DNA from 3 places in the Priestia sp. 53B2 genome. Region 3 is predicted to be linked to each of the others. Evidence: riboswitches for the same ligand, from Rfam matches in the RefSeq annotation. Region 3 holds a riboswitch; each other region holds the start of a gene.
The links. A riboswitch is a leader RNA that binds a small molecule or an ion and turns the genes downstream of it on or off. The one in region 3 is predicted to bind S-adenosylmethionine.
Positions count from the first base shown of each region.

Region 1 (6,965 bases), on a different contig from region 3:
AACAGCCGCGGTCTAAAAGACCGCGGCCATATTTTATAATACGTTAAAATATTTCGCTTCAGGATGTGCAAAAACAAGGGCTGTAACAGAAGCTTCTGGTTCCATCATGAAACCGTCTGTTAACTGAATGCCGATGTCTTCAGGTTTAAGTAATTTAAACAGTTTTGCTTGGTCCTCAAGGTCTGGACATGCAGGATATCCGAATGAAAAACGCTGACCTTGGTATTTGGCTGAAAAACGCTCCGCCATTGTAAAGTCAGGCGAATCGGGGAATCCCCAGCGGTCACGAATTTGCTGATGAACACGTTCTGCTAATCCTTCGGCTAGTTCAAGCGCAAGAGCTTGGAACACGTGACTCTTTAAAAACTCGCCGTTTTCTTTGAATTTCGCCGCGCGTTCGCGAATGCCTGTTCCTGCTGTTACAGAGAAGAAACATACATAGTCCATCTCTTTTTCTTTAGGCTTTGCAAAATCAGATAAGCACAGGAACTGTCCTTTTGCTTGTCGAGGGAAGGTAAAGCGTTCAATTTCTGTTTTTTCATCAGCAGGATCATAAATAATTAAATCATTTCCGTCTGCTTGAGCAGGGAAGAACTGATAAATAACCGCTGGCTTAATTAAGTTTTCTTTTAGTGCCAGTTCGAGCAGGTCATCAACGGTTTCTTTTAATTGAACAGCACGCTCGTCTTTTTCAGCAAGCAGCTTATTCACTTTTCCTTTTAGCCCTAAGTGATGGCCTAAAAGCATCTGCCAGTTAATATACGGAAGAACCTGTGCCAAATCGTAGTGTTTGACAACGTGCCGCTTTAAATCAGCCGGTATAAAAACAGGAGCGTCCGTTGAAATGGCGGATCTTTCTAAAACAGCCGTAGCTGCTTGAGCGGTTTGAGGCTGGCGTTCTCGAACCGTTACTTTCTTTTCTTGCCGCGTTTTTAAATCTGCTAAAAGCTGAATAACTTCTTCTTTGTTCTGCAGCTTATTTGCTAACGCTAATCCGTCCATCGCATCTTTGGCGTAGAGGACCGCACCTTCATATTCCGGGGCAATTTTAAAGTCAGTAAATTTACGGGAAAGGGCAGCGCCTCCTACCATAATTGGAACATCAATGCTTGATTGTGTTAAATCTTGGGCAGTCAAAACCATTTGCTGAGCTGACTTTACTAGAAGACCTGACAGGCCAATGATGTCTGGCTTTTCTTCTTTTACTGCTTCAATCAGCTGCTGCGGCGTTACTTTAATCCCTAAATCAATTACTTTAAAACCATTGTTGCTTAAAATGATGTCTACTAAGTTTTTGCCGATATCGTGCACATCGCCTTTAACCGTTGCAAGAATTACTTTGCCTTTTCCAGAATCATTTTCAGTTGCTTCCATATGAGGTTCTAAAAAGGCAACGGATGCTTTCATAACTTCCGCACTTTGAAGTACTTCTGCTACAATCAGCTGATTGTCATTAAACAAACGTCCAACTTCCGCCATCCCCTTCATAAGCGGTCCGTTAATAATATCTAACGGATCATCATATTGAGCTAAAGCCTGTTCTAAATCAGGAAGCAATCCTTCTTTTGTACCTTCGACAATATACATTGCCAATCGTTCTTCGAGTGTTAACGTAGAAATTTCTACTTTTGCTTCTTTCTTTTTATCACGATAAAAGTCGGTAAACGTGCTTAGCGTTTCATCAGTTGTGTTAAATAATAACGCATTAGCAAGCTCAATTTCAGCTTCTGGAATAGAAGCATAGCGCTCTAACTTTTCGGTATTAACAATGGCATAATCGAGTCCAGCCTGCGTACAGTGATAAAGGTAAACGGCATTTAGTACTTCACGTCCCACTGGAGGAAGACCGAATGACACGTTACTTACGCCAAGAATGGTCAGGCAATCAGGCAGGGCTTCTTTAATCATTTTAATTCCCTTCACTGTTTCTTCAGCAGAACCAATATATTGTTCATCACCAGTTCCTACAGGGAACACAAGAGGGTCAAAAATAATATCTTTTGGATTAAAGCCATGTTTTTCAACAAGCAAATCATGTGAGCGTTTAGCAATCTCTACTTTTCGTTCTGCAGTAACGGCCATGCCTGTTTCATCGATCGTACCGACAACCAGAGCTGCACCGAATTTTTTTACTAGCGGTAAGATTGCATCAAAACGCTCTTCACCATCTTCTAAGTTAATGGAGTTAATAATGACCTTACCTTGTGAGTACGTTAAAGCTTTTTCAATAACTTTCTCGTCCGTTGAATCGATTACAAGGGGAACCTTCACTTTTTTTACAACTTCTTGAATAAATTCCTCCATGTCTTCCATTTCTTCACGGTCTGGATCTGCTAAGCAAATATCAATAACGTGAGCACCATTTTTAACTTGAGCACGCGCAATTTCAGATGCTTCTTCAATTTTTCCTTCCGCAATCAGACGCTTGAACTTGCGAGAACCGATTACATTCGTACGTTCTCCCACAAAAAGAGGGCGCATAGAATCGTCATATACAAGTGGTTCAATACCGGTTACAGCATGGTTATGCTCGGAGCGATCAAGCGAACGAGGCGCAACCTCTTTTACCGCTTCAGCCAGTGCTTTAATATGAGCAGGCGTTGTACCACAGCATCCGCCTACAAAGTTCAGCCAGCCTTTATCAGCAAACCCTTTAATTTTTTGAGCAAGCAGCTCAGGGGATTCGTGATAATTGCCTTCTTCATCCGGAAGTCCAGCGTTTGGATAACAGCTAACTGCTGAAGTGGCTAGGTCTGAAAGAGAGCGAATATGATCCGTCATAAATTCAGGGCCTGTCGCGCAGTTAAGTCCGACTGAAAGAGGCTTCATGTGTTCCAGTGATAAGTAAAAAGATTCGATATCTTGACCAGCGAGAGTTGTTCCCATAGGCTCAATTGTTCCTGAAATCATAATAGGAACTTCGGTTTTTAGTTTTTCAAACGCCGCTGTAATGCCTAGAAACGCGGCTTTTACGTTCAGCATGTCTTGACAGGTTTCGACTAAAAGCAAGTCAACGCCGCCGTCTAACAAACCCCGAGCTTGCTCTTCGTACGATTCTACTAACTCAGGGAATGTAATGCCTCCGGTAACAGAGAGAGTTTTAGTGGTAGGACCGATAGCTCCAGCTACGAACCTAGGCCATTCGGGAGTTGAATATTTATCGCGGGCTGCACAAGCAAGCTTCACAGCTTCGATATTCAATTCATACGCCAAGTGACCTAAATCGTATTCATCAAGTACGGTAGATGTTGAGCCAAACGTATTGGTTTCAATGATGTCAGCACCTGCTGCAAAGTACTCTTCATGAATGCGCTGAATCACATGAGGCGCTGTTCGAGTCAAATATTCGTTACAGCCTTCATATTCTTCGCCGCCAAAATCTTCAGCGGTTAAATCAGCATCTTGAATCATCGTTCCCATTGCTCCATCGATGACGAGTATTCGCTTCTTTAGTTGTTGTTCGATAAGTGAGCTCATTTATATCTTCCTTTCTGATGTAACAAGTTGCTTGTCGTGAATATAGCGTGTTAGAATTTCGGTCATTTCATAGCGCATAAACGGCGTAATTAAGTAAATACCGTCAAATAACTCATATGCTGTATCAATTAAGTTTTTTGCAATCGCAAGACCTTCGACTTCACCGCGAATTCGGTCATTTCCCGTGGCATCCATGCGTTCTAGAATATCTTCTGATAATTTAATTCCAGGTACTTCATGGTGAATAAATCGAGCATTTCTTGCGCTTGTTAACGGCATGATACCGATGTATACCGGTGTTGTTAAATGTTTGGTTGCTTCATATACCTCTTCAATTTGCTTAGTTGAATAGAGAGGCTGAGTAATGAAATAGTGAGCCCCGCAGTCGATTTTCTTTTCCAAACGCTGAACGGCTCGGTCTAAGTGACGCACGTTTGGGTTAAAGGCAGCTGCGATGGAAAAATTGGTTTTTTGACCAAGCGGTTTGCCGGAATAAGATAGTCCTTCATTAAACTGAGCGATTAAACTAATCAAGTCAAATGAAGATAAATCGTAGACCGAAGTGGCGCCAGGGAAATCGCCAACTTTTGAAGGATCACCGGTAATCGCAAGCACTTGATTCATTCCTAACGTATGAAGTCCCATTAAATGAGATTGAAGTCCAATTAAATTTCGGTCGCGACAGGTAATATGAATAAGCGGTCGTGCTTTTGTTTCTTGCTGCATCAGTGTTGCCATTGCCAAGTTGCTGATGCGAGGTGAGGCAAGAGAATTATCAGCTAATGTAATAGCATCTACGCCGACTTTATCAAGTGCTTTTGCGCCTTCTAAAAATTTCGTCGGACCAAGCTGTTTAGGCGGATCTAGCTCGACGATAACCGAACGGCGCTTCTTCACAATCTCATGCATATGAGGTTTATCCTGCTGCTCACGCTCTTGAACCGTAACGGCTGGTCTCATTTTAACGACTTTGCTTGTAATCGGAGGCAAGTCTTTTAAGGCAGATGACATTGCGCGTACGTGAGCTGGTGTTGTACCGCAGCATCCTCCAATTAAGCGAACCCCTTGTTCGCGGAATAAACGCGCGCTTTCTACAAAGTAGTCTTCATTCGTTTCATATTCCAACTTTCCTTCCACATACGCCGGAAGGCTGGCATTAGGGTAAGCAGATAAGAAAGCACGATCAGGAAGAGGTACTTCTTCAAGAGACTGAATCATATGATAAGGACCTAAACGGCAGTTTAGCCCGACAACATCTGCTCCCAAGTCTTCTAATTCTTTTAATGCATCTGCTAAAGGGCGGCCATCTTGCAGTACGCCAATATCATGCAGGGAAACATGGGTAATAATAGGCTTATCCGTTTCTTTTCTTGCCAGTGTAAGAACGGTCTTTAATTCTTCGAAATCATAGTATGTTTCAAATAAAAGGCCATCCACGCCTTCATTTAAAAGCCAAAACATTTGTTCACGAATGCTTCGCTTAACCTCTTCTAAACTAATAGCGTTTTTTTGGAAAGAACGAATACCGCCGAGTGTACCAACCACGTAAGCCTGATCTTTTGCAGCTTGTTTCGCTAATTTTACACCAGCAATATTGATGTCTTTGACTGAATCTTCTAATCCATAACGGGCAAGTTTTTGATAATTAGCAGCGTACGTATTTGTTTGAATAACGTTTGCACCAGCTTCTACATAGGCTCTGTGAATACGAGAAACCTCTTCTGGTTTGGTGATGTTTAGTTCTTCAAAACAGCTGTCAATACCGTGTGAGTAAAGGAGGGTACCAGTGGCACCATCCCCAATTAAAATTTTAGACTTTAAATCTTCAAGTAACCCCATGTCAAAACCTCCTTAAATTGTTCCGCTTCTATTTCACGAGTGATTCGTTTTATGCAATATGCCGATAAAATAGAAAAAGTCTTCTTAAGAAGAAGACTTTTTTCGCCTTCTTATCTTCCAAGCAATAAATTGCTTGCTGGATTTAGCACCATGTCTCTAACGACTGGTTGCTGAGGTTTCAAAGGGCCAGTCCCTCCACCTCTCATGATAAGAATCAATTGTATATAATTGAAACATATTTTTTTAAATAGAAAGAATACTTATTTAATAATTTATCTGATTTTTAGAAATTATACAACAGTAAATTGTGAATTTCCAGCAAATATTGAGGAAAATTTAAAAGCTAAAGGGAAAATATCCGTATATTTTGTTTGAAAATGACTGTTATGTTAGGGTTAAGGAGTTTTTTGTGAGAAATGCAAAAAGAAAATGAAAAATAAAAAATAAACGAAAAGGCACAAACGCTGGGATATGCGTAGATTTACACGTAAAAAGGCTCGTCTTTTTTTAATCGTTTCTACATATAGTGAACTATGAAGGGTAGAAGGGTGATGGGCATGAAAAGGTGGAAACTCACGCTGCAGGTTGCTGCTACGTATGTAGGCACCGTTGTAGGAGCCGGTTTTGCAACAGGCAAGGAAATCGTTCAATTTTTTACACAGTACGGGGAACTTGGAATGGTTGGAATTTTGGTCAGCGGCTTGTTTTTTATTTGGCTAGGTTCGAAAATGATGCTGCTTTCGCACGCAATTGGGGCTTCTTCTTATCAGCAGCTTAATACATATTTATTTGGTGATGTGCTTGGAAAAGCGGTAAACGGTGTAATGATTGTCATTTTATTTGGAGTAACTTCAGTCATGCTAGCGAGTACGGGGGCAATAGGAAAAGAACAGTTCGGGCTGTGGCCTCCTGTTGGGATGATTTTTACAATTGTTTTAACTTATATATTTATCGCAAAAGGAATTAACGGTATTTTAATGGTTAATTCTCTTGTTGTGCCGATGATGCTTTCATTTGCTTTTATCATCTTTGTGCCAAATATCAGCTATTTCTCACTGATTCAAACGAAGCCGGATTTAACGCTCGTCACACAGTGGAAGTGGGCGGTTAGTCCCTTTTTATATATTTCCCTAAATCTAGCTTTGGCGCAGGCCGTTTTGGTTCCATTAGGAAGCTCGGTGAAAGATAGGAGCGTGATTAAAAAAGGGGCCGTAATAGGAGGATGTGTACTTACGTTTATGCTTGTTTCTACTCATCTTGCCCTTTCCAATTTGCCTTATTCATTTCAACTTGATATTCCGATGAGTGCCGTTGTTAAAAATATCTCAGCGTGGGTGAATGTTTTATTTACGGTAGTTGTGTTAGGCGAGATTTTTACTACATTGATTGGAAATGTATTTGGAATCGCTAAGCAGCTTCAGTCATTTCTTCCCCTGAATGACAAACAAGCTTTTGCGTTTATTATCTTGGCTTGCTTTATTATTGGGCAATTCGGATATGCCCAGCTTCTTGAGTTTTTGTATCCGATATTTGGCTATATTGGACTAGCTTTTGTATGGATGCTATGTATTAAAAAAGAAAAAATAAGCTAAAAGCTGGATTTTAAAGAATAGATGTGAAGAAACGAAGTTAAATGATGTGACAAGTCG
Region 1 is NZ_JBLZXA010000020.1:645,249-652,213, forward strand. Features, by position in the region: gene metH (methionine synthase) at 34-3,477, opposite strand; gene ACN6NE_RS17425 (bifunctional homocysteine S-methyltransferase/methylenetetrahydrofolate reductase) at 3,478-5,316, opposite strand; SAM riboswitch class I at 5,424-5,530, opposite strand; gene ACN6NE_RS17430 (YkvI family membrane protein) at 5,874-6,908, shown strand.
Region 1: it holds a riboswitch for S-adenosylmethionine, as region 3 does, so the genes downstream of both, ACN6NE_RS17425 (bifunctional homocysteine S-methyltransferase/methylenetetrahydrofolate reductase) here and ACN6NE_RS04395 (hypothetical protein) in region 3, are expected to answer to the same signal.

Region 2 (6,965 bases), on a different contig from region 3:
ATGATAACGGAGTAGCATATGAAGAAATTCATATTGTAGAAAACCCGCCAACAAAAGAGCAGCTGCAAGCTTATTATCAGAACAGCGGCTTAGAATTAAAAAAATTCTTTAATACAAGCGGTAAAAAGTATCGCGAATTAGGGCTTAAAGATAAAGTAAGCGGTGCGAGTGAAGACGAACTTCTGTCTATTCTTGCGTCAGATGGCATGTTAATTAAGCGTCCGCTGCTAACAGATGGACAAAAAGTAACGCTTGGCTTCAAAGAAGAGCAGTTTGAGGACGTGTGGAAGTAAGTTTTCAAATAGAAAATTTTTACCTTTTACGTTACACTGTTAATAGGAAGTTATTTTAGGTTGTAGAAAGTGTTCTCCACGTTGAAGGCGCTTTTTATATAAACAAATTACGATACATATTTTGGAGGGATTAAGATGAGTACACCAAAAGATTTGCGTTATTCTGAAGAGCATGAATGGGTAAAAACAGAAGGAGACGTTGTCCGCGTAGGTATTACGCATTTCGCTCAAGCTGAGCTTGGCGACATCGTATTCGTTGAACTGCCAGAAGTAGGAGCAAAAGTAGAAGCTGACGAGCCGTTTGGCAGCGTTGAATCAGTAAAAACAGTTTCTGAGCTTTATGCACCAATTAGCGGTGAAGTTGTAGCAGTAAACGATAACTTAAGCGATAGCCCTGAACTTGTTAATGAATCTCCATACGAAGAAGCATGGATGATTACAATCAAACCATCTGATGCTTCTCAAGTAGACAAGCTAATGACAGCAGAGCAATACGAAGAAATGACAAACGAAGGATAATATTCCTCCATAAATTGTCTTTATGAAAAGTTTTTGACTGGACACTCTATTAGTAAACAAGCTAAAGGAGTGTCTTTTTATGTTTGAAAAACAAAAAATGGACGTTACAGATCGCGTTACAGCTAAATTTCATGACGGCGGTATGAAATTATATGTTGATAAGCAGCCAATTGGTGAAGTTAGTTACGGAACAAGCGGCAATGAATATCGCTTTGAAGAAGGGTATTCGCAAGAAAATAATAAGTTCTACCAATATACGGATGTACAAAAGCAAGGTGAAACGCAAAAATATACAGACTGCGACGAAGAAGCAGGATGGTGCTAAACAGTGGCAACTGCCGCTGTTTTTCTCGTTTTATGGAAAAAATATGGCCTAAGCTGCCTTTAAAAACAGTTCTTTCTTGCAAATTTCTTTTAAAAAACAGGTGAACTGTGATACATTAACGAATATTGTATAGCATAAAGAAATGATGTTACTATACAACTGACGATTATGGGTGATGAAAATGGGGCTAATTGAAATTGAAAAAGTAATTATTGTCGAAGGGAAATCAGATAAAAAACGTATTCAAGATATCATTCGAGAACCAATTGAAATTATCTGTACAAACGGTACGATTAGTTTATCAAAGCTGGATGAAATTATTGACTGTACGTTTAACAAAGAGGTATACATACTCGTTGACTCTGATGATTCAGGGAATAAGCTAAGAAAACAATTTAAACGAGAGCTTCCGGAAGCAGAGCATCTATATATTGATAAAATGTACCGAGAGGTTGCTGCCGCCCCTAGACATCACATAGCAACAGTATTACTGAGTGCCAATATCGATGTTAATGCAGAATTTTTAACATAAAAGGAATGAGCAACATGCAAGAATGGAGCGAAAAACAGCTTGACGATCAGTTGAAAGAAGGACAAAGAGCGTTTATCTTTTTCCATACACCTTTTTGCGGGACATGTCAGCTGGCAAAAAAAATGTTAACCGTAGCAGAAGCGATGCTGCCCGGTGTGACCATCGGAATGAGCAATTTAAATTATATGCCTTCAAAAGCAGAAGTATTTTCAATTGAAAGTGTACCTTGTTTGATTGAAGTGAAAAATGGCGAAATGGTAAAAAAACTCTATGCGTTTCATTCCATCGAGCACGTACTTGAAGAGCTTCGATAATCAAACGTTTGTTTAAAATGAAGAAATTGAAAGAGAGCAAACCGTTGGGGTTGTTGAAATCTTGGGATATTATCCCAAGAGTAAAATCTGTTGACAGCCTATCTGACACATGCTAAAATCACACTCATGAATGTTCATAAATGAATGAATATTTCCCAAAAACAAAATAATTGTTGCGAACTCTTATCAAGAGAGGTGGAGGGACTGAGCCCTGTGAAACCCGGCAACCGTCAGACTAACTGAAATGGTGCCAATTCCTGCAAAGCTATGCGCTTTGAAAGATGAGAGAAAGGATTAAATATCGAGCCTTTCTGTCATGCGCAGAGAGGCTTTTTTAATGGGGAAAATTGTTTTACGGCTTTTTCATCCTATAGGGCAACCTAACATAATTAAGTTTTTACTAAAGAAGGTGAAGAAATATGATTACATTAACAGACGTTACAAAAATTTATCAGGCTAAAAGCGGTCAAGTAACAGCTGTTGATAATGTGAATCTAACCGTTAACCAAGGTGAAATTTACGGAATTATTGGTTATAGCGGAGCGGGGAAAAGTTCTTTAATTCGCTTGCTAAACGGGTTAGAAACACCAACGACAGGAAAGGTCGAAGTAGCAGGTAATGATATTGGAAAAATTAAAGGCGGAAAACTCAGAAAAGCTAGACAAGAAATTAGTATGGTGTTTCAGCACTTTAATATCTTGTGGTCGCGTACGGTGCGAGAAAATATTGCATTTCCGTTAGAAATAGCAGGGATCTCAAAAGAAAAAAGAATGAAACGAGTAGACGAGCTTATCAAGCTAGTCGGGCTTGAAGGGCGTGAAAATGCTTATCCATCACAGCTTAGCGGTGGACAAAAGCAGCGCGTTGGTATTGCTCGAGCGCTAGCCAATAACCCAAAAGTATTGCTGTGTGATGAAGCAACATCAGCGCTTGATCCTCAAACGACAGATTCCATTTTAGATCTGTTAGTAGATATTAATGAGAAGCTAGGGTTAACCATTGTATTGATTACTCATGAAATGCACGTTATTCGTAAAATTTGTCATCGGGTAGCCGTTATGGAAAATGGGGCAGTGGTAGAAGAAGGACAAGTGCTAGAAGTATTCAGAAAACCTAAGCAGCCGATTACAAAACGATTCGTTCAACAGATTTCTGAACCAGAAGAAACGTTTGAAACAATTGAACAAGTACAGGAGTTATATCCAAGCGGGCAAATTATTCAGCTGACGTTTGTTGGCGGAAAAGCAGAGCAACCGCTCATTACAACGATTTTAAAACAGTTTGATGTAACGATTAATATTTTGCAAGGAAAGATTTCTCATACACAAACAGGTTCATACGGAACGTTGTTCGTTCATTTAGACGGAGAATTAACAGAAGTTGAAAAAGTCATTGCATACATTCATGAGCAGCAGGTAGAAGTGGAGGTAATGACAAATGCTTGAGAAACTATTTCCAAACGTTATTTTAGATGATTTTATTCAAGCGACAAATGAAACACTATATATGACGGCTATTTCAGTTATAGCCACGTTTGTTCTAGGTATTTTATTGGGCTTGCTTTTATTTTTAACGTCCAAAGGACAGCTTTGGCAAAACAAACCTTTATATGCCATTGTGTCAGCAGTTATAAATATCTTTCGTTCCATTCCATTCATTATTTTAATTGTTTTACTGATTCCATTTACCAAAGCATTGGTAGGAAGTATTTTAGGCGCTAATGCAGCGTTACCTGCTTTAATTGTTGGAGCAGCACCATTTTATGCGCGTCTTGTAGAAATTGGTCTGCGCGAAATTGATAAAGGTGTTATTGAAGCTGCTAAATCAATGGGAGCAACAACAAGCACTATTATCTTTAAAGTGCTGTTACCTGAATCGCTGCCAGCTTTAATTTCTGGTTTGACGGTAACGACGATTGCGTTAGTCGGCTATACGGCAATGGCGGGTGTGATTGGAGCTGGAGGTCTCGGGAATCTTGCATATTTAGAAGGATTCCAGCGCAGTCATAATGATGTAACGCTAGCTGCTACGATCTTAATTTTGATTATTGTATTTATTATCCAACTCATTGGAGATGCGATTACTGCAAAAATTGATAAAAGATAAAGGGAGGATTATTTATTATGAAAAAATGGCTTTCGGCTTTAGCACTAACATCTGCGCTAGTAGTAGGATTAGCTGCATGTGGATCTAACAATGGATCAAAAGATGAAAAGAAAATTGTTGTGGGTGCATCTAATACGCCTCATGCTGAAATTTTAGAACAAGCAAAACCGATTTTAGAAAAACAAGGAATCGACTTGGAAATTAAAAAATTCCAAGATTATATCTTACCGAACACAGCTCTTGCAAACAATGAAATTGATGCAAACTACTTCCAGCACGTTCCTTATATGAATTCAGTGCTAAAAGATCACAAGGGTGAAAAAGGGTATGATTTTGTAAGTGCCGGTGCCATTCACATTGAACCAATCGGTATCTACTCTAAAAAATACAAAAGCTTAAAAGATCTTCCGAAAAACGGCACAGTTATTATGCGTGATGCAGTAGCAGAGCAAGGACGTATTTTATCGATTTTTGAAAAAGCCGGCGTAATCAAATTAAAACCAGGCGTAAAGAAAACAGATGCACAAATTAAAGATATCGTAGAAAACCCAAAGAATTTAAAATTTAAAGCCGATGTTGAAGGCGGATTGTTACCTCAAATGTACAAAAATAATGAAGGTGACGCTGTTGTTATCAATGCTAACTATGCTATCGATGCTGGTTTAGATCCAGTAAAAGATCCAATCGCAGTGGAAAGCAAAGAAAATAACCCTTATGCAAACATCATTACGGTTCACAAAGGCGACGAAAATAAAGATACAGTGAAAGCTTTAGTGAAAGTTCTTCACTCTAAAGAAATTCAAGACTACATTAAAGAAAAATACAAAGGCGGAGTACTGCCGGTAAGTAAATAATAGAAGAAAAGCGCTTGCCCACTCTGGGCAAGTGCTTTTTTTGTATGCGGGAAAACGAATAACTCTTATTTTTCTCACGCATACTAACCGTGAAAACTTTACTGATGATGGGAGCTGACGTTATGCAGCAAGAAGCACGTCATTCAACTGAGCAAGCACTTCATGATTATAAAATGGGTGTTGGGAAATTTAGCGAAAAATTGCCGGAAGTAACAAAAACGTTTAATGCGTTTACTGAAGCATGTTTTGGAGAAGGTTCTCTTTCTAAAAAAGAAAAGCAGCTAATCGCGTTAGGAATCAGCGTAGTAGCTCAAGACGAGTACTGTATGATTTATCATACAAAAGGCTGCATTGATCAAGGTGCAACTGAGCAAGAAATTTTAGAAGCATGCGGAGTGTCAGCAGCATTTGGCGGAGGCGCAGCGATGAGTCAGTCCGTTACGCTTGTCCAAGAGTGTATTTCAGAACTGACTAGCCACACGCACTAAGTAAATAAAGTGAGTAAAAAAGCTTGTCTTAGAAGGCTCTATAGAGTCTTTTAAGGCAACTTTTTTATGAGTGGATTTAGTCTTGAAAAACGTACATAATGGTTTAAAACCTTTTGGGTCAAAAGGTTGCTATAAGTTTTCATTTGTTATAAGATTGTAATGAGAATAAAATGAGAATAATTAAAAAGATATAGGTATATCGTTTTTTACTATATACGTCTATAACTGGAGGTTTTAATATGGCAGGGTCAACTTTAACAATTAAAGATCTTCATGTTGCAATTGAAGGTAAAGAAATTTTAAAAGGTGTTAATTTAGAAGTTAAGGGCGGCGAAATCCATGCAATCATGGGACCAAACGGTACTGGTAAATCAACATTATCTTCAGCAATCATGGGACATCCTAAATACGAGGTTACACAAGGAAGCATCACGCTAGACGGCGAAGATGTACTTGAGATGGAAGTAGATGAACGCGCTCGTGCAGGTCTATTCCTAGCTATGCAATATCCAAGTGAAATCAGCGGGGTAACAAATGCTGACTTCTTACGTTCAGCAATTAATGCTCGTCGTGAAGAAGGCGAAGAAATTTCACTAATGAAATTCATCCGTCAATTAGACAAAAACATGGATTTCTTAGAAATGGATCAAGACATGGCTCAGCGTTACCTAAACGAAGGTTTCTCTGGCGGTGAGAAGAAACGTAATGAAATTCTTCAATTAATGATGCTTCAACCAGGAATTGCAATTTTAGATGAAATCGACTCTGGTTTAGATATCGATGCGTTAAAAGTTGTATCAAAAGGTATTAATGAACTGCGCGGCAGCGAGTTTGGTTGCTTAATGATTACTCACTACCAACGTTTACTAAACTACATTACACCAGATAAAGTTCACGTTATGATGCAAGGTCGCGTTGTAAAATCAGGCGGACCAGAATTAGCACAGCGTCTAGAGGCAGAAGGTTATGACTGGATCAAACAAGAATTAGGTATTGAAGACGAAACTGTAGAGCAAGAAGCTTAAGAGTTAGGAGGATCTCTATGACTATTGATACGAAATTACCATTTGATCAAGAGTACATCAGCAGCTTTTCAAAAGAAGCTAATGAACCAAGTTGGCTGCTAGATCTTCGCTTACAAGCTCTTGCGAAAGCAGAAGATCTTGCACTTCCAAAGCCAGATAAAACAAACATTTCGAAATGGAACTTTACTGCATTTGACAAGCACACTTCACAGGCAAGCACAATCTCATCTGTAGACGAGCTTCCAGAAGTGGTTAAAGCATTGATTGATACAGAAGCTGTTAAAAATTTATATGTTCAGCGTGACCAAACAGCTGCATATTCAACATTAACAGAAGAGCTAAAGTCTCAAGGCGTTATCTTCACAGATATTCAAACAGCTGCTAAAGAGCATAGCGACCTTGTTGAGAAGTACTTCATGAAAAACGGAGTTAAAGTAGATGAGCACCGTTTAACTGCATTAAACGCAGCGTTATTAAACGGCGGTGTATTTGTATACGTTCCTAAAAAT
Region 2 is NZ_JBLZXA010000009.1:63,157-70,121, reverse strand. Features, by position in the region: gene ACN6NE_RS09575 (arsenate reductase family protein) at 1-293, shown strand, start outside; gene gcvH (glycine cleavage system protein GcvH) at 429-812, shown strand; gene ACN6NE_RS09565 (YusG family protein) at 892-1,137, shown strand; gene ACN6NE_RS09560 (toprim domain-containing protein) at 1,319-1,669, shown strand; gene ACN6NE_RS09555 (thioredoxin family protein) at 1,684-1,983, shown strand; SAM riboswitch class I at 2,164-2,271, shown strand; gene ACN6NE_RS09550 (methionine ABC transporter ATP-binding protein) at 2,403-3,428, shown strand; gene ACN6NE_RS09545 (methionine ABC transporter permease) at 3,421-4,089, shown strand; gene ACN6NE_RS09540 (MetQ/NlpA family ABC transporter substrate-binding protein) at 4,107-4,943, shown strand; gene ACN6NE_RS09535 (carboxymuconolactone decarboxylase family protein) at 5,066-5,431, shown strand; gene sufC (Fe-S cluster assembly ATPase SufC) at 5,671-6,456, shown strand; gene sufD (Fe-S cluster assembly protein SufD) at 6,474-6,965, shown strand, end outside.
Region 2: it holds a riboswitch for S-adenosylmethionine, as region 3 does, so the genes downstream of both, ACN6NE_RS09550 (methionine ABC transporter ATP-binding protein) here and ACN6NE_RS04395 (hypothetical protein) in region 3, are expected to answer to the same signal.

Region 3 (6,965 bases):
CTTTTGGTGCTTCTCCGTGCTCTGCTAAGTTAAACAGCATACGGCCTGTACTAAAAATACCGCTGTTACAAGAAGAAAGAGCTGCTGTTAGCACGACAAAGTTAATGATACCAGCCGCCGCTGGAATGCCGATTTTTTCAAATGTTAATACAAACGGGCTTCCCTGTGAACCAATTTCTTGCCACGGATAAATCGACATAATGACAAATAACGCACCGACGTAGAAAATCAGAATACGCCAAAAGACAGAATCAATCGCTCTTGCTAGAGATTTTTCGGGATTTTTCACTTCTCCCGCGGTAACGCCGATCATTTCAATTCCTAAATACGCAAACATGACCATTTGCAGCGACAGCAAAATACCTTTGAATCCGTTCGGGAACAGTCCACCATTGTCCCACAAGTTTTTGATACCAGTCGCAACGCCGCCGTTGCCGATTCCAAACACAATCATTAATAATCCAACGGCAATCATTAATACAATCGCTAAAATTTTAATAAGTGCAAACCAAAATTCCAGTTCACCATATGCCTTAACAGCTAAGAAGTTAACCGTTGTCATGATGACAAGCGCCGATAAAGCCCAAATCCAGTTTGGTACATCCGGATACCAATACCCCATATAAATACCAACGGCTGTAATTTCAGCCATACATGTTACAACCCATAAAAACCAGTAGTTCCAACCTGTTAAATAACCAGCAAGCGGCCCTAAGTAGTCGCGTGCGTACTTGCTGAATGAACCTGCAACAGGTTTTTGAATCGCCATTTCTCCAAGTGCTCTCATAATAAAAAACATAATCATTCCGCTAAATCCGTACGCCAATAATATTCCTGGTCCTGCTAATTTAATAGCAGATGCAGATCCAAGAAACAGTCCTACCCCTATGGCTGCTCCTAAGGACATCAGCGTCACATGTCTTTCTTCTAACCCGCGTTTCAATTCTTTCCCCTGAGTTTTCCCCTGCATAAACGTCTCCCCTTTTTCCAATCTGTCAAAACGAGATGAACACAGCCTTTTTTGTTAGCGCTTTCATATAAGTTTGTGCTAAAAGACAGCTAGGCTGTATATTTGTATTCTATCACCTTTCTCTCACTTTTCTTTTGTCGAAAAACAAAAAAATTATCTTATCATTTTGTTTAAACGCACAATTAGACATAGGCCCTGCTTTTTTAATATGTATTTATTATTGCACTTAAGTAATAGTATTTTTTAAAAATAGAAAAACGCCGACTCAACTCCGTCAGCGCATCGTTCATTTTATGCTTTTTTATAAAAACTAGCATTTATCTCGCGGGTTCAAAAGTTTTACAGCCAGGTTCTTCCATTCCAGAAACATGGTGACTACTTTCAGGACTCACAACGTAAATGGACTCTGCACTGCATTTATTTCCGGATTTCCAATACATGCACTCATTCACTTCACATAATACACCTTGGGCCACGGTTATCCCTCCTTTTCTTGTCTTATCTATTTACTACCCGAAATATAGCACTTCTAACATTTTCACGTAAAAAAAACCGCTTGTTTATCAAGCAGATTTTTTTATTGCGTGTGTTCAACATACTGTTTTTTAGCTAAATATAACTCACGGCTCAGCGTGATCCGTCTTTCTCTCAAGCGGCTTAATTTAGCCTGAAATTGTTCGTTAGTTGGTTCTTCTTGAATCAAGCGATACGTAAAAGAAATATCTTCATTTAACTGTTTAAAATCTTCCCATATCTCTTGAACGAGTGCAGATTGTTTGTCTTCAAATGAGCGATTTTGCCTCGTTTTTAGGACCGCTAAAATTTCATGCTGCCACGTTTCGTCTTTTATTTCTTTGGCTAATAAGTATAGATCTAAATAATCATCAGTGCTTAACGCTGTTTGTCTATTGTTCAATGTCCTCACCTTTTCTATACGAAATGTTTCTTCCTAAGAAGAGGATTTCATCATAGAAAAAGATTCCTCTTCTTATCTGTCAGAGCTAGGCTATGCTGGAATTAGCACCATTCAATAATTGTGGTTGCTGAGGCTTCAAAGGGCCAGTCCCTCCACCTCTCTAGATAAGAATATTCCGTTTTTAAATTATTTCTGACTATTCTAATATGTTTTATAAGTTACGTCAATAGCTTTTCAATAAAAAGAAAAAAGAAGTAAAATATGGTATGCTTTCATAAAGGATGGTGAGCACATGAAACGATATCTGTTATCTGCTTTTTTGGGAAGCTTGCTGCTGCTTCTTACTATTGCTTTTTCATCTACTTTCCATATTGCAATTGTCAAAACAACGGGAAGCATTGGAGGGATTATTTTAGCAGCGGCAGCTTTGATTATGAACGCGCTTGAAGATCCCCCCTCCTCAGACAATATAGGTGGAGGAGCCGTTGAAGTACTAGATAAAGGCTCTGTTTGGGCTACTTATTTACTTTTACTTTCATTACCAAACCTCATCGCATGTATAACATCTTATGTTTTATGGACTCGCTGACATTCACTAACGTTACGGACATTTTACCACCTGCAGGCTCATTGATATTTGTTTATCTACAAATCCAAGTTCACGATACACATGCTGTGCAAAATTCCCAGCATGAACGCTGAGTCTGATTTCACGGTACCCTTTGATAGACAATTCATCAATTGCTTTTTGCATTAACGGCTTGGCTAGACCTTGCCCGCGGTATTCTGGTACAACATATAATTCGTAAATAAAGCCAATTTCTTCTTTTGAAAAGAAGTCGGCAGATGGGCCGACAAGAACCCAGCCTGCGAGTTTATTTTCTTGTCTCGAAACTAAATAATAACAGCCTTTTTCAAGGGCACTACCAACTAGTTCATTTACGCGTTCAGTTGACGGATGAAACTGCTTCATTGTTCCTTCAAACAGCGCACCAGCAGATTTCGTTCGAATTTCCTGTAATTCTTCTTCAGTAGCTTTTACAATCATTACGATCTCTCCTTTCGTGTTCGTTTTCCACATGCAGAGATAAATTCCTGCAAAAAAAGTCTTCGCCTAAGCGAAGACTTTTATTTAAATTCAAATTGCTCTTGATGATTACCTTGTTCGTCCGTCCAGTTGATCATGATGTCTAAACCTGCCGCTTTTCCAGGAACAGCAAAATTCGCATAGCGAAAACGCTGACCGCTTTTGCTTAAGTTAGACCTTTCAATAGGAGAAAACAAGCTGTATTTCGCCTTATTTTTTCCTTCGTGTCGAAAAGCTTGGACCTGCACGCGCTCTACGTCTTTTCCAATGTTTTCAACGGTTAATCCATATGTATGATAGACGTTATTTTTCCACTTTAGCTGATTATCTCCCGTCATGCTCGCTTTTGTCAGTTCAACCGACCATTGTTCAGATGATTTCTTCATTGGAAGCTTCTCAATCGAAAGAGCGCTGACATGAATGGCTGCAAAAGCAAGCCAAACAAAACAAAAAGTGCTGACTGTATAAAATAGTCTTTTCATAGATTTTGATCTCCTTAGAAATTTTAGTAGTAGCATTTCCTGTTAACTTAAAAATTATGATAAACGCTTTAACAAAAAAAGCCTCTCCATTTAGGAGAAGCTTCTTAAATTAATGCATAAGCAAATCTTTGTGTTTGTCTAATGAGTGTTTTGTATATAAATCTCTTTCAATCGCATATTTAGGACGCTGTTTCACTTCGTTGAAAATTTTGCCAATGTATTCTCCGACAAGACCCATTCCCATTAGCTGCAGGCCGCCTACAAGCCAAATTGATAAAATAAGAGACGTCCAGCCGATTTGCGTATGATCTAAATATTTTTGAATCAGCGCATAAATACCAAACGCAATACTAAAGAGAAAAGAAGCTCCTCCAAGCAGCGTTAATAAGCGTATCGGCGCTACGCTAAAAGATGTAATCCCATCAAATGCAAAAGCAAGCATTTTCTTTAACGGATATTTTGATTCGCCCGCCATCCGTTCTTTTCGGTCATATGTGACTTCCGTGGAGCGAAATCCTACTAATGGTACAAGGCCTCGTAAAAAAACGTTTCCTTCTTTATATTTCATGAGTTCGCCAAGAGCACGTTTGCTCATGAGACGAAAATCAGCGTGATTTTGAACGAGCTGAATTCCTAGCTTATTCATAAAACGGTAAAACCCTACTGCCGTGGTTCGTTTAAAAAATGTATCGGTTTCTCTGCTGTCTCGAACACCATATACGACTTCATACCCGAGCCAATATTTCTCCACAAAAGTACGAATGACGCTGATATCATCTTGCAAATCTGCGTCAATGGAAATGACGCAGTCAGATTGCTTATGGGCTGCTTCTAGTCCTGCGAGCAAAGCATTTTGATGTCCTACATTTCGCGCTAGCTTTAACCCTTTTACAAACAAATTGCTGCAGCTTTCTTTTTCAATAAGCGACCACGTGCTGTCTTTGCTCCCATCGTCTACAAATAAAATGGTACTTTCACTTGATACAAAACGTTCATTTATCAGTTCTTTTACTACAGTAGTTAATTGAAAAGATGTTTCTGTGAATACTTCTTCTTCGTTGTAACATGGAACAACAATCGTTAAAATAGGTCTGTTCATGTTATTGCCCCCTTACTTTGCTTCATATACATACACTTTCCAAGCGGACTGTTTATCGGTAAACGCTTTTAAAAAGTGCAAACCGTCGCTTTCAGCATTTTCGATTGGCACGGCTGAAAAGATATAGCGACCGCCCATTTTTTTAAATTGGCTGATATTAAGCTGCAAATGACGGATTTTTTTCGTTGAGTCTTTTCGGTAATCATATTTTTTCCCTAGCTTGCTAACAAACACATAGCAGCGGTTGCCCCAGTGATCATAGTAGCTTTCTAACTTTTTATTTTTATCAAGCTCTTTGGCAATGATTTTACGAAACTCATGTTTATACGTTAACGGATAGAAGTTGTTATACGTATCTAGCGTATAAAAGCCGTTATACTGAGCAATTGATGGATGAAGCCCAATGCTTGCTACCCGATAAGATGATTTAGGTTTCCCTATATATCGGCTGATTTCATCGAATTGATGGACAGCATAAAATTCTTTGACTGACGGCTCGTGATTGTAGCGATAATAAAGCTCAGGGTTCGCTATAAATAACACAAGCAGCTGTAAAACCAAACACACCCACACAAACTTTTTCCACGCTTTGCCCCGTTTCCATAAAACATAGCCGCCAACTGCAAACATCAAATAAATAATGAGCGGGCGTAAAAAATGAAATCTAGCAAAGTTAAACGTATTTAAAAGCTGAAATTTTTCTTTTAGCGGCTCCCATCCTTTATAAAACCAAAACGCATACCAAATCGACAGTAGGAGATTAAGAACAAATAACTGCAAAAACGTTTTTTCAAGCTTTCCTTTCTGATTGCGAGCGACAATCCACAGTACAATAAAAGAAAGCGGTAAAATGACAAAGGTATGAAGCGTCATTACATGTGTATGCCCAAGCGTATAGTTCTTCAAAGCAAGGCGAATGGAATGTCCGAAACTTAGAGTAGAGCTTAAAAATTCATTTCGACTCGTCGGGGCCTCCGGAAATAAAAGAGAATCAACAAGCCGGTATTCAATGAGCAGAAAGACAGCGGTCATCGCTGCAATACTGCTTAAAAAAGGCATATTCCACGCTCGTTTTTTTACTGCATCTCTTAGCCATAGCAGCCCCATCGCTGCTAAAAAGAAGAAAAATCCTAGCACAAAACTCGCGTAAAATGGAAGCAGCAAAAGTGTAAGCCATTCCTTCCACGTTCCTTCGCGGTTTCGAATGGTTAAAAACGCCCACAGCGCCAGCGGCTGTCCTAATGTACTCAGCATGCCCGAAGGCCAAAATGGCGTAAGTGCAAAAGCAAGTGATACAAGCACTCGAATCGCATAAGCATCCTCGCTTTTAATAAAATGCTTTTTTAATAATAAATACATTCCAATTAAAGCAAATACGCGCGTGATCGTTTGGCTGAGGCTGTACGCAAGCATGGTAGGAAACAAACCATACAGCCACTGAATACCGCTAAATTCTGTTCCAAACGCATTCCTCGGCAATCCGTTAATAATTTGAGGTAATACGGCATGACTGGAGCCAAACAGCTCTCCGCTTCGATGCAGAACTTTATACCACGTAATATTTGAGTCTAAATTATCGTGCACGCGTATATGTGAATTTTCCCCGAGCAAAAACATAGGAGATACATACGCAAGCAGCAAAAGGAAAGCGATAATAAGCAATGTTTTTTCTTTATTCATAGCTGTTTCTTTCTTCATCTGTTAACACCTATTTCCATTTCATAATTGCTAGAAGCTAATCGTGTATGACGACTGCTTCTTTTTTTGCATTAAATACAAAGTATTTTTGACCCGTATAATTTAAAAGCGTATACAGACCTGTTCCAATTAATATACCGACGTCTTTTTTGAACGGACGCACAGCAGCAGGAAGTTGGTGCAATAACCAGCTGGAGAACTGCAGTCCAATATAGTAAGACAAGCCGTAGCAAACGCCAATAACCAAAATAAAACGCAGTATGCTTGTAGATAAATGAACTCCGCTTTTAAACGTAAATATTCGATTTAATACGTAGCTAACGACTGCCCCCGCTGCGTTGCCCAAAAACGTTGCTGCCCAGTAATGATGAAAAATATGAAGCAGCACATACATAATGGAGAGACCTACTCCTGTATTGACCATCCCTACTACTAAAAAACGTACAAAAGATCCTTTCATACAAACTCCTTTTGATTTTGATACTTTCATTAAAATTACATATTATTACTTTAAATACAGTTTCAGTGTAGCAACTCCACTTAAAAATCTAATGAAAATAACATTAAAAACAGATGAAAAAAAGCTAAAAGAATCAATAAAAATCAGGATTCTTTTAGCTATTTAGTAGAGCCTTCAATGATTAATTTTTGGTCGCTTTGATTGTCAAACGCATCCACTGCCGCTACTTCTATTTGATACGCAGTATGAGGCT
Region 3 is NZ_JBLZXA010000008.1:198,429-205,393, forward strand. Features, by position in the region: gene alaP (alanine permease AlaP) at 1-970, opposite strand, end outside; gene ACN6NE_RS04390 (DUF1540 domain-containing protein) at 1,288-1,446, opposite strand; gene ACN6NE_RS04395 (hypothetical protein) at 1,548-1,886, opposite strand; SAM riboswitch class I at 1,956-2,057, opposite strand; gene ACN6NE_RS04400 (hypothetical protein) at 2,179-2,475, shown strand; gene ACN6NE_RS04405 (GNAT family N-acetyltransferase) at 2,488-2,934, opposite strand; gene ACN6NE_RS04410 (hypothetical protein) at 3,015-3,455, opposite strand; gene ACN6NE_RS04415 (glycosyltransferase family 2 protein) at 3,565-4,554, opposite strand; gene ACN6NE_RS04420 (DUF6044 family protein) at 4,567-6,252, opposite strand; gene ACN6NE_RS04425 (GtrA family protein) at 6,290-6,712, opposite strand; gene ACN6NE_RS04430 (metallophosphoesterase) at 6,871-6,965, opposite strand, start outside.